DNA from 3 places in the Stenotrophomonas sp. 05N423 genome. Region 1 is predicted to be linked to each of the others. Evidence: predicted binding sites of a transcription regulator. Region 1 holds the regulator's gene; each other region holds the start of a gene.
What was found. The regulator FliA, encoded in region 1, starts transcription of late flagellar genes. The targets are predictions, from matches to a motif close to TAAAGTTTNNCNNNCNNNGGCCGATAA.
Positions count from the first base shown of each region.

Region 2: the regulator FliA is predicted to act here: its motif matches at 2,595-2,621, upstream of AC1DGW_RS11410 (methyl-accepting chemotaxis protein).
Region 3: the regulator FliA is predicted to act here: its motif matches at 1,796-1,822, upstream of AC1DGW_RS11730 (methyl-accepting chemotaxis protein).

Region 1 covers NZ_JBFTMV010000012.1:96,825-101,544, reverse strand. The annotation lists gene AC1DGW_RS16080 (chemotaxis protein CheA) at 1-1,194, opposite strand, end outside; gene AC1DGW_RS16075 (protein phosphatase CheZ) at 1,199-1,822, opposite strand; gene cheY (chemotaxis response regulator CheY) at 1,822-2,214, opposite strand; gene AC1DGW_RS16065 (RNA polymerase sigma factor FliA) at 2,228-2,974, opposite strand; gene AC1DGW_RS16060 (MinD/ParA family protein) at 2,971-3,855, opposite strand; gene flhF (flagellar biosynthesis protein FlhF) at 3,842-4,720, opposite strand, start outside.
Region 2 covers NZ_JBFTMV010000006.1:112,242-116,961, reverse strand. The annotation lists gene AC1DGW_RS11415 (glycoside hydrolase family 18 protein) at 1-45, shown strand, start outside; gene AC1DGW_RS11410 (methyl-accepting chemotaxis protein) at 251-2,422, opposite strand; gene AC1DGW_RS11405 (TIGR00266 family protein) at 2,763-3,776, shown strand; gene AC1DGW_RS11400 (patatin-like phospholipase family protein) at 3,853-4,720, shown strand, end outside.
Region 3 covers NZ_JBFTMV010000006.1:204,457-209,176, reverse strand. The annotation lists gene AC1DGW_RS11730 (methyl-accepting chemotaxis protein) at 1-1,766, opposite strand, end outside; yybP-ykoY riboswitch at 1,943-2,108, shown strand; gene mntP (manganese efflux pump MntP) at 2,118-2,699, shown strand; gene AC1DGW_RS11720 (NahK/ErcS family hybrid sensor histidine kinase/response regulator) at 2,891-4,720, opposite strand, start outside.

The sequences.
Region 1 (4,720 bases):
GCCATGGTCGATGGCGTTGCGGACCAGATGCACCAGCGGGTCGGCCAGGGCCTCGACCAGGTTGCGGTCGAGCTCGGTCTCGGCGCCGATCAGTTCCAGGTCCACTTCCTTCTTCAGGTTGCGGGCGACATCGCGCGCGACTTTGGGGAAGCGCGAGAACACCTTGCCCACCGGCTGCATGCGGGTGCGCATCACCGCCGACTGCAGGCGCGCGGTGGCGATGTCGAGGGTGGAGACGGCGCGGTCGAGTTCCTCGTCCTTCAGGCGCGCGCGCAGGGTCTTGAGCCGGTTGCGCGAGAGCACCAGTTCGCCGATCAGGTTGACGATGGCGTCCAGGCGCTTGGTGTCCACGCGCACGGTCTGCTCGGGCTCGACCGCGGCCTTGGCCGCAGCGGGTGCCGGGGTGGCCGCGCGCGGCGCGGGCGCAGCCGGGAGCGGGGCGGCCGGCGAGGCCGGCAATGCCCGCGTGCCGGGCGCGGCACCGCCGTGCAGGGTGTCGAGCAGGGCTTCGAATTCGTCCTCGGTGATGAGGTCGTCGCCGCCCTTGCGGGCGGCAGCGGGCCTGGCCGCGGCCGCGGCAGGCGCGGCGCCGGGCGCGGCGGTGCCATGCAGCTGGTCGAGCAGGGCTTCGAACTCGTCCTCGGAGATGAGGTCGTCCGCCGCCCTGGAAGAGGCCGTGGCGGCCACCGGCTTGGCGCCGGGCACGCCGCCGCCGTGCAGCTGGTCGAGCAGGTCCTCGAATTCGTCTTCGGTGATCATGTCGCCGCCGGCGGCCGCGACCGGTGCCGCGGCCACGGGAGCCGGGGCGGCGGGCGCCACGTCGACGTCGAACAGCGCGATCAGCGCCGGCGGCGCGTGCTGCGGATCGGTGCCGGCCGACACCGCGTCGAGCATGGCCTGCAGCCAGTCCAGCGACTGCTGCGCGGCATCGAAGTGGTGCGCCTGCAGTACCGCCTTGCCCGAGCGCGCCATGCCCAGGGTTTCCTCGGCGGCGTGACACAGCTCGACCATCGCGTTGATGCCCAGGAAGCCGGCACCGCCCTTGAGCGTGTGGAAGCCGCGGAACACCGCGTTGAGCTGGTCGTTGTCGCGGGGCGACTGCTCCAGCGCGACCAGCTGTTCGCCGAGGCGATCCAGGATTTCCTGGGCCTCGAGGATGAAATCGGCGGCGATGTCGTCGGCGAAGGCGCTCATGGCGTCACAGCCCCAGGTCGGAGAGCAGGTCGTCGGCGTCGTCCTGGCTGACGGCGTGGCGGTCGATGCCTTCCAGCGCCGGACCGGCAAGGCCGCTGTTGCGCGCCTCTTCCTCCGGCGGCGGCAGGCCGAGCGCGCCGAAGCCTTCGTGCACGCGGCGCACGATGCCGACCACGCGGCGGATGATCTGCCCGGTCAGGTCCTGGTAGCTCTGGGTCAGGGCGATTTCGGTGAGGTTGTGGCGGATGCGGTCCAGCGCCTGTTCGTGTTCGACCGTCGGCAGGCTGCCCTCGCGCAGGCCGGTGACCAGCTCGCGGCACTGCTCGGCCAGGTCCAGGGTGCGGTGGGTGGCTTTCTCGGTCATCTCGACCACGTGGTCCAGGCGCGCGCAGGCGTCGTCCAGTTCGCCGGCCTCGGTGGGTACCGTCGGCAGTTCGCCCAGCGCCTGGCCCAGCTCGCGCGCAAGCCGGCCCAGGCCGGCCATCATCGGCTGCGTGCGCAGCGCCGCCAGCGCATCGATTTCCCGGCGCAGGCCGCTCTCGTCGCCGCTTTCCAGCGCCGCCAGCGCATCCTGCAGGCGTTGCACCAAGGCCGATTTCCCGCTCAGGGTTTCGCCGGGCGTGCCCATCAGGCGCTCGCTCCCAGCCGCTCGAAGATCTTGCCCAGTTTCTCTTCCAGGGTCTGCGCGGTGAACGGCTTGATGATGTAGCCGTTCACGCCGTTCTGCGCGGCCTCGATGATCTGCTCGCGCTTGGCCTCGGCGGTGACCATCAGCACCGGCAGGGTCTTGAGTTTGGCATCGGCGCGGATCGCCTTGAGCAGTTCGATGCCGGTCATCACCGGCATGTTCCAGTCGGTGACCACGAAGTCGAACGGCTGGCTGTTCAACAGCGCCAGCGCGGCATGCCCGTCTTCGGCCTCGGCGGTGTTGGTGAAGCCCAGGTCGCCCAGCAGGTTCTTGACGATGCGCCGCATGGTCGAGAAATCGTCGACGATCAGGATCCGCATGTTCTTGTTCAAAAGGTGTTCCTCTTCATGGTTCGACGAGGCCGGCGTCGGCCGCCTCGAAAATCTTCAGCCGGCCGCGCAGGCGCAGCATGGCCTGGCCGTGGATCTGGCAGACGCGCGACTCGCTCACCCCGAGCACGGCGCCGATCTCCTTCAGGTTCAGTTCCTGCTCGTAGTACAGCGACAGCACCAGCTGTTCGCGGTCGGGCAGCTGGCCGATGGCCTTGCCCAGTTCCTCGCCGAACTGGCTGCGCTCGAGCACCTGCTGCGGGGTCGGGCCGCCGGTGGCCGGGGTATCGAGCTCGCCCTGGTCCTCGATGCGCGACTCCAGGCTCAGCACCTGGCCGCGCGCGGCGTCCTCGATCAGCCGCAGGTATTCGGGCAGCGGCATCTCCATCGCCTCGGCCACCTCGGTCGCGCTGGCGGCGCGGCCGGTGGTCTGCTCGATGCGGCGGATGGTGGCGGCGGCGTCGCGGGCGCGCCGGTGCACCGAACGCGGCACCCAGTCGCCACGGCGGATCTCGTCGATCATCGAGCCGCGGATGCGGATCGAGGCGTAGGTCTCGAACGAGGCGCCCTGTTCGGCGTCGTAACTGCGCGAGGCTTCGATCAGGCCCATCATGCCGGCCTGGATCAGGTCGTCGATCTCGACGCTGGCCGGCAGGCGCGCCGCCAGGTGGTGGGCGATGCGCCGCACCAGGTCCGAATGGCGGGCGATGCAGTCGTTGGCGCTGGCGCGTTGCACTTCGCGGTAATGGGCGGCGGGGTTCATGTCGCCACCCCGCGCTGGATGATGCGCTCCAGGAAGAATTCGACGCCGCCACGCGGCTCGGTCGGCGCCTGCCAGCGGGCGGTGCGGCGGGCGATTTCCTGCAGCGCCAGCGCGGCCGGCGCCGACGGGTACAGCTTCACCACCGGCTGCTGGCGCTGCACCGACAGGCGCAGCCAGTCGTCCTGCGGCACGCAGCCCAGGTAATTGAGCGAGACGTCGGCCAGGAACTTCTCGCACACCCGCACCAGCTTCTCGTACAGCACGCGGCCTTCGTTGGGGTCGCGCACCATGTTGGCCACGACCTGGATGCGGTCCACCCCGCGCTCGCGCGAGAGCACCTTGATCAGGGCGTAGGCGTCGGTGATCGAAGCCGGCTCGTCGCAGACCACCACCACGGTGTCCTGCGCGGCCTGGCAGAAGGTCAGCACGCTGTCGGTGATGCCGGCCGCGGTGTCGATGATCATCACGTCCAGGTCGCGTTCCAGCTCGGAGAACACGTTGACCAGGCCGACGTGCTCGGCCGGCTGCAGCTCGGCCATGTGCCGGCGGCCGGACGCGGCCGGCACCACCAGCAGGCCGTCGGGGCCCTCGATGATGACGTCCTCCAGCGAGCAGCGCCCGGCGACCAGGTCGGCCAGGGTGTGCTTGGGCTGCAGGCCGAGGATGACGTCGATGTTGGCCAGGCCCAGGTCGGCGTCCAGCAGCAGCGTGCGCTTGCCCATGCCGGCCAGCGCCACGGCCAGATTGGCCGAGACGTTGGTCTTGCCCACGCCGCCCTTGCCGCCGGTCACCGCGATGGTGCGCACGGGGCCTGCGGGCTGGCGGCGGGTGGCCGACAGCGGGAAGGCATTGGTCAGCTTGGCGTACTCACGCGACGGCATGGTTCAACTCCGGGTTGCAGGGCATATCGGCCGCGCGGCGCAAATCTTCAAGGCGAAGCACGAGATTGGCCGCCGAGGCCCGGTGCAGATCTTCCGGCACATCCTGCCCGTCCGTCACCCATGTGATCGGCAAACGGTGATCCACGGCCACCGAAAGGGCCGAACCGAAGCGGCCGGTCTCGTCCAGCTTGGTCAGCACCAGGCCCTGCGGGTTGGCCGCACCGAAGCGGCGGACCACCTCGTCCATGTCCTGGAAGCTGGTATTGGCCGGCAGCACCAGCAGGGTGCGGATCTGGCCGGCGGCGCGCAGCCACTGCAGCTGGGCGGTCAGGGCGCGGTCGCGCTGGCCCAGCCCGGCGGTGTCGATCAGCACCAGCTTGTAGTCGGCCAGGCGCTCCAGCAGCTGGTTGAGGTTGGTGCCGCTGCTGGCCTCGTGCACGGCGATGCCGAGCTGGCGGCCGAAGCCGTACAGCTGCTCGCGCGCGCCGATGCGCTGGGTGTCGGTGGTGACCAGGGCGACGTCGCGGGCGGCGTGGGCCTCGGCGAAGCGCGAGGCCAGCTTGGCGATGGTGGTGGTCTTGCCGGCGCCGGTCGGGCCGACCAGGGCGATCACGCCGCCGGCTTCGATCGGATCGACCGGGGCGATCGGCAGCTTCCTGGAGATCAGGCCCAGCATCAGTCCGCGGGCCCGCGCCGGGTCGGTTTCCGCCGGCATCTGCACCGCCACGTCGCGGGCCAGGCCGGCATCGAAGCCGTACTCGTCCATCAGGTCCAGCGCGTTGGCGCGCACCGGGCTGCCGCGCAGGCGCTCATCGGTGAAGCGGTTCATCTCGCGCTCGATCAGCTGGCGCATGCCGGCCACTTC
Region 2 (4,720 bases), on a different contig from region 1:
GACGTGCTGCACAAGGCGCTGCACCAACACGGCGAAAACCCGTAGGAGCGCACCCTGGTGCGCGATGGGGCCTGCATGCAGATCCTTCTGCAACAGCCCGCGCGACCTGTGCGGGATTGGTGGGAAAGCCCCATCGCGCACTGAAGTGCGCTCCTGCGCTGGAAAGCACCCCACGGGCTTTACCGGTGAAGCCAGATGCGGGGCAAGCCCCGCATCTACGTGGGTACCGCAGCCCCCGCGCCCCGGCGAGTCAGGCGGCCAGCCGCAGGCTGCCGCCGAGGTTGAACACCGACACCGACTGCAGCAGGCTCTGCGCGCGGTCGCGCAGCGAGGTCGCCGCCGCCGCCACCTCCTCCACCAGCGCCGCATTGCTCTGGGTTACTTCGTCCATCTGCGTGGTGGACTGCGCGACCTGGCTGATGCCGCTGCTCTGCTCGCGACTGGCCAGCAGGATCTCGGACATGATCGCGGTCACGCCACCGATGCCGGTGACGATCTCGTCCATCGCATCGCCGACCCGGTGCACGCGCTCGGTGCCGTTCTCCGCCTTGGCCACCGCGTCGGTGATCAGGTTCTTGATGTCCTTGGCCGCCTCGGCCGAGCGCTGCGCCAGGCTGCGCACCTCCGACGCCACCACCGCGAAGCCGCGGCCGTGCTCGCTGGCGCGCGCCGCCTCCACCGCGGCGTTGAGCGCCAGGATGTTGGTCTGGAAGGCGATGCCGTCGATGACGCTGATGATCTCGGCGACCTGCCGCGAGCTCTGTGCGATCTCGTCCATGGTGACGATCGACGCCTTGACGATCTCGCCACCGCGGGCGGCCACGTCGGTGGCGGAGTGGGTGATGTCGCCGGCGCGGGCCACGCGCAGTTCGTTGTCGCGCACGGTGGAGGTCAGCTCTTCCATGCTGGCGGCGGTCTCTTCCAGGTTGGCCGCCAGGGTTTCGGTGCGCGCGGACAGGTCCTGGTTGCCGTTGGCGATCTCGGTGGTGGCCAGTCCGATCTGGTCGGCGTCGTCCTTGATCTGCTGGACCAGGCGGTGCAGGTTGGCGACAGTGGCGTTCATGCCGGTGCGCACCTGGCCGAACAGGCCCGGGTACTCGGCGTCGATGCGCTGGGTCAGGTCGCCCTGGGCCAGCGCCTGGGCGACCCGCAGGACATCGCGCAGCCCGGCATCGGTGGTGACGGACAGCTGGTTGAGCAGGCGGCCGATCTCCTGGCCGAAGCCCTTCTTGCCATCCAGCCCGATGCGGCGGCTGAAATCGCCCTGCCCGGCGCTGTCGGCCAGGGTGCGTATCTCATCGACCAGGGCGGCCAGTACCGCGACCGTGTGGTTGACGGCGCTGGCGGTGTGGCCGAACAGGCCCGGGTAGTCCTGCCCGATCTTCTGCGAGAGGTCGCCGGCCGACAACGCGCCGGACACGCGGCCGATGTCCTGCAGGCCGGCTTCGGTCACGTCGGACAGTTCGTTGAGCAGGCCGGCGATGTCCTTCATGAAACCGGTGCGGCCGGCGCTGTCCATCTTGACGCTGAAGTCGCCGCGGCGCACCGCCGCCTCGGCCATGGACTGGATGTCGGCCACGATGGACTTCAGGCTGCCCTGCATGGCACGCAGCGAATGCACCAGGCTGGAGGTGTCGCCCGGGCGCAGCACGATGGCGGTCTGCAGGTCGCCATTGGCGATGCGCTCCACCGCCTTGACCACGTCCTGCGGCTCGCCGCCGAGCTGGCCGATGATGCGCCTGAAGGCGAACAGCAGGGCGCCCAGCAGCACCACCAGGGCGGCCACGATCGAGGCCACCGCGATGCCGGTCCACAGGCCGTTGGCCTTCTCCGCCGCCAGCACCTGGCCTTCGGTGCGCTGGTCCAGCAGCACGAAGAATTCGCCGATCGGCTTCATGATCGCGGCCTTGGTGGCCTCGTAATCCTGGTCGTGCATCAGGGTGCGCGCGCGTTCCAGGTCGGGCTCGCCTTCCCGGGTGAAGCCGCCGTTGCCGTCGTCGTACTGGCCCTTGACCATGTGCATGGCCGCGTTTTCAACCTTGGCCAGCTCGTTGGACAGGTCACCGGCCTGCTTTAGCTTGGCGAATTCGGCGGTGGTGAAGCCGGCCTTCTCCATCAGCTTCTGCAGGGGGATGGCCTGGCCGTCCGCGCGCGCCTTGCTGCCGTTGCGGACGGCGACGATATCGTCATACGCCTGCTCGTTGCGCTCGTCGCCGGTGACGACATAGATGCGCGCGAGCCGGGTGAGGTCGTCCGAACTCTGCCGGAGCTCGTCGGCCAGCAGATAGGAATCGTAACGGGACTGCTGGGCCGCCTTGAGCTGGGCCGCGGTGGCCTTGACCTCGAAGATGGAAGCGAACACCAGGCCGAGGATGACCAGGGTGACGGCGAACAGGCTGATGAACAGCGTTTTGATCGACATGGAAGTTCCCCTTGAATGAGTGAACGCCCTGACTCATTCCGTCGCCACCGCTCCGCTTTCCCGGGGCGGAGGGGTGGTTCCTTCATGGCTGCCTTGCGGCAGCCACCCGAGCATGGCGGCATTGCCAAGAACTGCGCGGCATGGCCTCCAGCCCTTCCTCGCGGTGCGAAAACTATCGGCATTGGCAGTCGCCGCTTTAGCGGCAGATCGAAGGAAAAAAATGAATGGGAATGCCGGCCTTCCGCACCCCGCCGGCGGCGTGCGGAACGACCGCCGGTGCGTGCGTCGCGCGCCGCCGACACCGCATAGACTGGCGGCTCTTTCCCAGCCAGGCACGCCGATGAGCCAGTGGTACTTCCACACCCCCGGACAACCCGACCGCATCGGTCCGCTGGACGACGAGGCGGCACGCCGCCACGCGCAGCTGCACCGCGACGCCCTGGCCTGGCGCGAGGGCATGCAGGGCTGGCAGCCGGCCGCGTCGCTGCCCGAGTTCGGCGGCCAGGCGGCGCCGCCGCCCATGCCGCCGCCGGTGGGCGGCCGCCGCAACCGCGCCGACGACATCGACTTCCGCATCGTCGGCCATGAGATGCAGTTCGTGGAGATCGAGCTGGACCCCGGCGAGAGCGCCATCGCCGAGGCCGGCGCGCTCATGTTCAAGGACGCGGCGGTACGGATGGAGACCGTGTTCGGCGACGGCCGCCACGAAGGCCAGGGGGCCGGGCTCATGGACAAGCTGCTGGCGGCCGGCAAGCGCGTCATCACCGGCGAGAGCCTGTTCGCCACGCTCTACACGCATGCCGGCCAGGGCAAGGCCAAGGTCGCCTTCGCCGCGCCCTACCCCGGCACCGTGCTGCCGATGAAGCTCGACGAGCATGGCGGCCAGCTGATCTGCCAGAAGGACAGCTTCCTGGCCGGCGCGCGCGGCGTGCAGGTCGGCGTGCATTTCCAGCGCAAGGTGATGACCGGCCTGTTCGGCGGCGAGGGCTTCATCATGCAGAAACTCGAGGGCGACGGCTGGGTGTTCGTGCATGCCGGCGGCTGCGTGGTGGAGCGCGAACTGGCCGCCGGCGAACGCATCGACGTGGACACCGGTTGCGTTGTCGCCTACCACGCTGGCGTGGACATGGACGTGCGCCGCGTGGCTGGCCTGAAGAGCATGTTCTTCGGCGGCGAGGGCGTGTTCCTGGCCACCCTCACCGGCCCCGGCAAGGTATGGCTGCAGTCGCTGCCGTTCTCGCGCCTGGCCGGGCGCATGTACGCGGCCGCACCGCAGGGCGGCGGCCAGAGCCGCGGCGAAGGCTCGGTGCTGGGCGGGCTGGGGCGCATCCTGGACGGGGACAACCGGTTCTGATCGCGACCGCGGCCGTTGGCCCGCGGTTTGGCCGGTTGCCGCTATGCTTGCGCCCTTTCCCGCATACCCATTCATCATGAAGCCGCGCAACGCCCGCCTGCTGCTGTCCCTGTCGCTGTTTGGCCTGCTGGCTGCCTGCGGTGGCGAGAACACGCGACCGACCGCACCGGCACGGCCGGCGGTGCCGGGCACGCCGGCCAAGCCGGTGAAGATCGGCGTGGCCCTGGGCGGCGGCGCGGCCAAGGGCTTCGCCCATATCGGCGTGATCAAGATGCTGGAGGCCAACGGTTTCGAGCCTGTGGTGGTGTCCGGCACCAGCGCCGGCAGCGTGGTCGGCGCGCTGTACGCCAGCGGCATGAACGCCTTCGACATGCAGCAGAAGGCGGTGTCGCTGGACCAGGCCAGCATCCGCGACGTGCGCCTGTTCTCCGGCGGCCTGATCCAGGGCCAGAAGCTGCAGGACTACGTCAACGCGCAGGTCGGCAACAAGCCGGCCGAGCAGCTGAAAAAGCCGTTCGCGGCGGTCGCCACCCAGCTGGAGACCGGCGAGCGCGCGGTGTTCGTGCGCGGCAACGTCGGCCAGGCGGTGCGCGCATCCAGTTCGGTGCCGGGCGTGTTCGAACCGGTCAGCATCGGCGGCAAGACCTTCGTCGACGGCGGCGTGGTCAGCCCGGTGCCGGTGGACGCCGCGCGCCAGCTCGGCGCCGAGTTCGTCATCGCCGTGGACATCTCCAGCAAGGCCAGCGGCCAGCGCCCGGGCAGCCTGCTGGGCACGGTGAACCAGTCCATCGCCATCATGGGCCAGCGCCTGGGCGAGCAGGAGCTGGCGCGCGCCGACGTGGTGATCCGCCCGCAGGTGCTGGACATCGGTGCGGCCGATTTCGAACAGCGCGGCCGCGCCATCCTCGAAGGCGAGAAGGCGGCGATGGCGGCGATGCCGCAGA
Region 3 (4,720 bases), on a different contig from region 1:
ACCTGGCCGGACAGGTCGCGGGTACCGCTGGCCATGTCGTCCACCGCCGCCTGCACGCTGCCGGCCGACTGCTGGATTCTGGACACGATGGCGCCGACCTGGCGCATCGCCACCTCCAGCCCCTGCCGCAGCCGCGCGTAGATGCCGTTGCCGTCGCCGCGCATGCGCGCGCTCAGGTCGCCGCGGGCGAAGTGGCCGATGACGCGGGTGGCGTCGCCGACCTGCGACTGCACGCTGTCCAGCAGCGCGTTGATGCGCCCGGCCAGCTCGCGCACGAAGCCCTGCTTGTCGGCCAGTTCGATGCGCCCTTCCAGGTCGCCCGCGGCGGCAGCGGCCACCACCGCGGCTACCTCATGTGCAATCACCCGTTCCAGGCGGCGGTCCTGCCATTCCATCACCAGGCCAAGCACCCGCTCCTGCTCCAGCACCGGGCTGGCGCGCAGCAGGAAACCGGTATTGCCCAGTTCCACTTCGGCATCGACCGTATGGCCACGCTCGGCCTCGGCCAGCACCGCGGCCACGTCGGCGCCGAGCGCGGCCGCGTCCACGCCGGTGCCTATCGGCGTCCCGACGCCAGCCTGCGCGAAGGTCTGCAGCAGGGCGTCGTTGGCGTAGACCACGCGGCCTTCGGCATCGGTCACCAGCACCGCGGCGCGGGCCACGTCCAATGCCTGGCGCACGCGCTGGTTGGCCAGCGCGGCAACGCGCTCGGCGGCGATGCGCTCGCGCAGGCTGGCCTGCATCTGCATCAGCGCGGTGGCGAGGCGGCCAATCTCGTCGTCGCGGTTGCGTACCACCAGGGTGCCGTCGAGATGGTCGTCGGCGATGGCGCGGGCGAACGCGGCGGCATCGGCCAGCGGCCGGTCGATGGCGCGCAGCAGCAGCACCAGCAGCGTGACCAGCAACAGGCCGACGAGGAGCACGGTGGCGGCGAAGGTCGCGTTCATCCAGGTCCGTGCGGACGCCTGCCCGGCGCGCTGTTCCTGCAACGCGCTGCGCTGGTCACGCTGCAGTTGCTGGATCACCGGATCCACCTGCGCGGCATGGTCGTCCAGCGCCTGGGTCTCGCTGTCCACGCCGAAGCGCGCCGCTGCATAGGACAGGAACGCGCCCTGGTAGCGCTGCATCGCTTCGCGCACCTGCGCGCGCACGCTCTCGGGCATGCGCGCGCGCTGCAGCAGCAGTTCGAACGGCATCGCCTGCGCACTCAACTCATCGGCGTATTTCTGTTCGCGGCGCAGGATGAAGTCCTTCTCGTGGCGGCGCATGCTCAGCATCGACACCTGCAGCTCCGGCTCGCGGTAGTCGCCGATCAGGTTCTCCACCGTGTGCACCGCTTCGCGCAGCTCGCCCTGCATGCCGCTGTCGGCATCATGGCCAAGCTCGCCGATGCGCTCGTCCAGCAACTGCGCCGATTCGAGGTAGGAGCGCAGCGTTGCCGTCAGCTCCGCCGGCCAGGGGGCGGCGCCCGGCGCCGGCGCCAGCGCCAATGCCTCGTCCAGCTGCCCGCGCGCCTTGCCGAAGGCCTGCCCGGCGGCGGTCGAGAACGACATGGCATACTCGGCCTGCGCGCGCCGCGTCTCGGCGAAAGCGCGGGCCAGGTTCTCCAGCCGCGCCGCTTCCTGCTGGTAGCGTTGCAGGCGCTGGTCGGCGGCACGCATGCCGGCGCTGAGCCAGGCATAGGCCGAGCCGATGACGACCAGGCCGACGATCAGGGCCAACAGGCTCAGCCGCAGCTTCTGGGCGATTCCAAGCGGGAACTTCATTGCATGACTCCGGGCGTGGGGACGCCTCTGGATCGGCCGGACCTGCCGGTTCTTTAGCGCTTTCCGCGCATGGGCATGCGCCGGCTGCCGGTGCGGCGCACATGAAGCCAGCCGGCGATGACAGGGGCATGTCAGCGCGGCGCCTGCGTGCCTACGGCGCCGTGCTAGAATCCGCGCTCCCTTGGGGAGTAGCCTGCTTCCAGCATCTGGAAGCGCACGCGTCAACACACTCGACCATTGCGTCGTGGCGCGTGCGACCGGTTCCACGGTTGGCGAGACCAACGGCATGCCGCGCAACGTCAGGTTGGGCGCGCCGTATGCCGTCCGTCTCCGCCCGACCAGGAAAACCCGATGTCCCCTCTCTCCATCCTTCTCGTCGGCTTCGCCATGTCCACCGACGCCTTCGCCGCCGCGATCGGCAAGGGCGCGGCGATGCGCCGTCCGCGCCTGCCCGACGCACTGCGCGCCGGCCTGATCTTCGGCGCGATCGAGGCCATCACCCCGCTGCTGGGCTGGCTGCTGGGCCGCGCCACGTCGCAGTACGTGGAAGCCTTCGACCACTGGATCGCCTTCGTGCTGCTCGGCGCGCTGGGCGTGCACATGATCGTGGCCGGCCTGCGCCCGGATACGGACGAGGAAACCCAGGACGCCGACGACAACCGCCACCACCGTTTCTGGACGCTGGCCGCCACCGGACTGGCCACCAGCATCGACGCGGCGGCGGTCGGCGTGAGCCTGGCCTTCCTGGACGTGCACATCGGCGTGGTCGCGCTGGTCATCGGCCTGTGCACCCTGGTCATGGTCACCCTGGGCATCATGCTCGGCCGCGTGCTCGGCGCCCTGGTCGGCAAGCGCGCGGAGATCGTCGGCGGCGTGATCCTGATCGTCATCGGCGCCAGCATCCTGTACGAACACCTGCACGGCGCGGCGTGAGGCCCCCTGTAGGAGCGCACTTCAGTGCGCGACGAGGCTCTACCGGGAAAGCCCCCGTCGCGCACTGAAGTGCGCTCCTACATGCGCCGTTCCTGCAAGGCATTGGCCCATCGGCACGGGCAATCACCCCCCGCATCTACGGAACGCGACGTGGACGGCAATCGCCGGCGCAACCGGCTTCCCGCAGGCTCTTATCGCCAGGCGGTGAGGAAGGCGCGCAGCGAGGCCGGTTTCACCGGCTTGGTCAACACCCGGTAGCCGCGCTCGCGCGCCAGCCGCTTCAGTTCGTCGCGGCCATCGGCGGTGAGCAGCGCGCCGGGCAGCGGGCGGCCCGCTGCCTCGCGCAGCGCGACCAGCGCATCGAGGCCGTCCATGCGGTCGTGCAGGTGGTAGTCCACCAGCATCACGTCCGGTCGTTCGGCGATCTTCTCCAGCGCCATGTCCACCGTGCTGGCAGCGATCACCCGCACCTTCCAGCGGCCGAGCAGCGCGCGCATGCCGTCGAGGATTTCCTGGTCGTTGTCCACGCACAGCACGCGCAGGCCGGCCAGCGCCTCGTCGCCGCCGAACGCCGGCGTGGCGCGCGGCGGCGGCGCCACCGCCGGTGTCGGTACGCGCGGCAGGGTGATGGAGAACATGCTGCCGCGGCCGGGCTGGCTGCGCGCGTCCAGGCCGTGGCCGAGCAGGCGCGAGATGCGCTGGCAGATCGACAGGCCCAGGCCCAGGCCCTGCTCGCCCCAGTCGAACGGCTGCTGGTAGCGGTGGAATTCCTTGAAGATCTGCTGCATGTGGTGTTCGGGGATGCCGGGGCCGGTATCCCATACCTGCAGTTCGACCTGCCCGCCGCGCACGCGCAGCGCCAGCACGATGCGCCCGCTGCGGGTGTAGCGCAGCGCGTTGGCCATGAAGTTCTGCAGCACGCGGCGCAGCAGGCGGCGATCGCTGCGCACCCACGCCTGGCGCGCGAACACATGCAGGCGCAGGCCGCGCCCGGCCGCCACCGGCGTGTACTGCGCGGCCAGTTCGCGTACCAGTAGCGCGGCGTCGAAGTCGGTGACGGTCGGGCGCAGGCCGCCGGCGTCCAGCCGCGACACGTCGAGCAGGCCGTCGAGCAGTTCCTCGGCAGCGCGCAGCGAGGCGTCCACGCGCTCGGCCAGGTGCCGCTGTTCGTCGCCTTCCTGCAGGCCATCGCGCAGCGCCGAGGCGAACAGGCGCGCGGCGTTGAGCGGCTGCAGCACGTCGTGGCTGATCGCGGCCAGGAAGCGGGTCTTGGACTGCTGCGCCGCCTCGGCCGCCTGCGAGCGCTCGGCCACGCGCTGCTCCAGGGTCTCGTTGGCTTCCAGCAGCGCCTGCTCGGCGCGCTTGAAGTCGGTGATGTCGTTGTAGCTGGTGACATAACCGCCGCCTGGCAGCGCCTGGCCGCGCAGCTCGATCACCTTGCCGTCGGCGCCGGTGCGCTCGAACACGTGCGGCGTGCCCGCGCGCATGTGGCCGATGCGGCGGTTGATCTGCACCTCGATGTCGCCCTCGCCCAGTTCGCCGCGCTCGGCGTTGTAGCGGATCAGGTCGGCGACCGGGCGGCCGACGTAGAGCATGCCGTCGGGATAACCGAACATCTGCTGGTAGCGGCGGTTCCACGCGGTCAGGCGCATGTCCGGATCGACCACGCTGACCCCGGCACTGATGTTTTCCAGCGTGGTGGAGAGGATCTCGCGGTTGAAGCGCAGCTCCTGCCCCGCTTCGTCCAGCACCGCCACCACTTCGCCCAGGTCCATGCCCGAGCCGCGCAGCAGGCTGGTCAGCAGCAGGCGTGCCGACGCGGCGCCGATCGAGGCGGCCAGCAGGCGCTCGGTGAACTGCACCCAGGCGCGGTCGGCGGCGGCGGCGGGCTGCAGTTCGCGCTGCAGCGCCTGCGCCTGCTCGGCGAACGCGCGCCGCGCGCGCAGGTCGCCGACCACACGCGTGGCCAGCGCCAGCAGGTCGCGCACCTTGACGTGCGCCGGCCAGTCGCCTGCCACCGC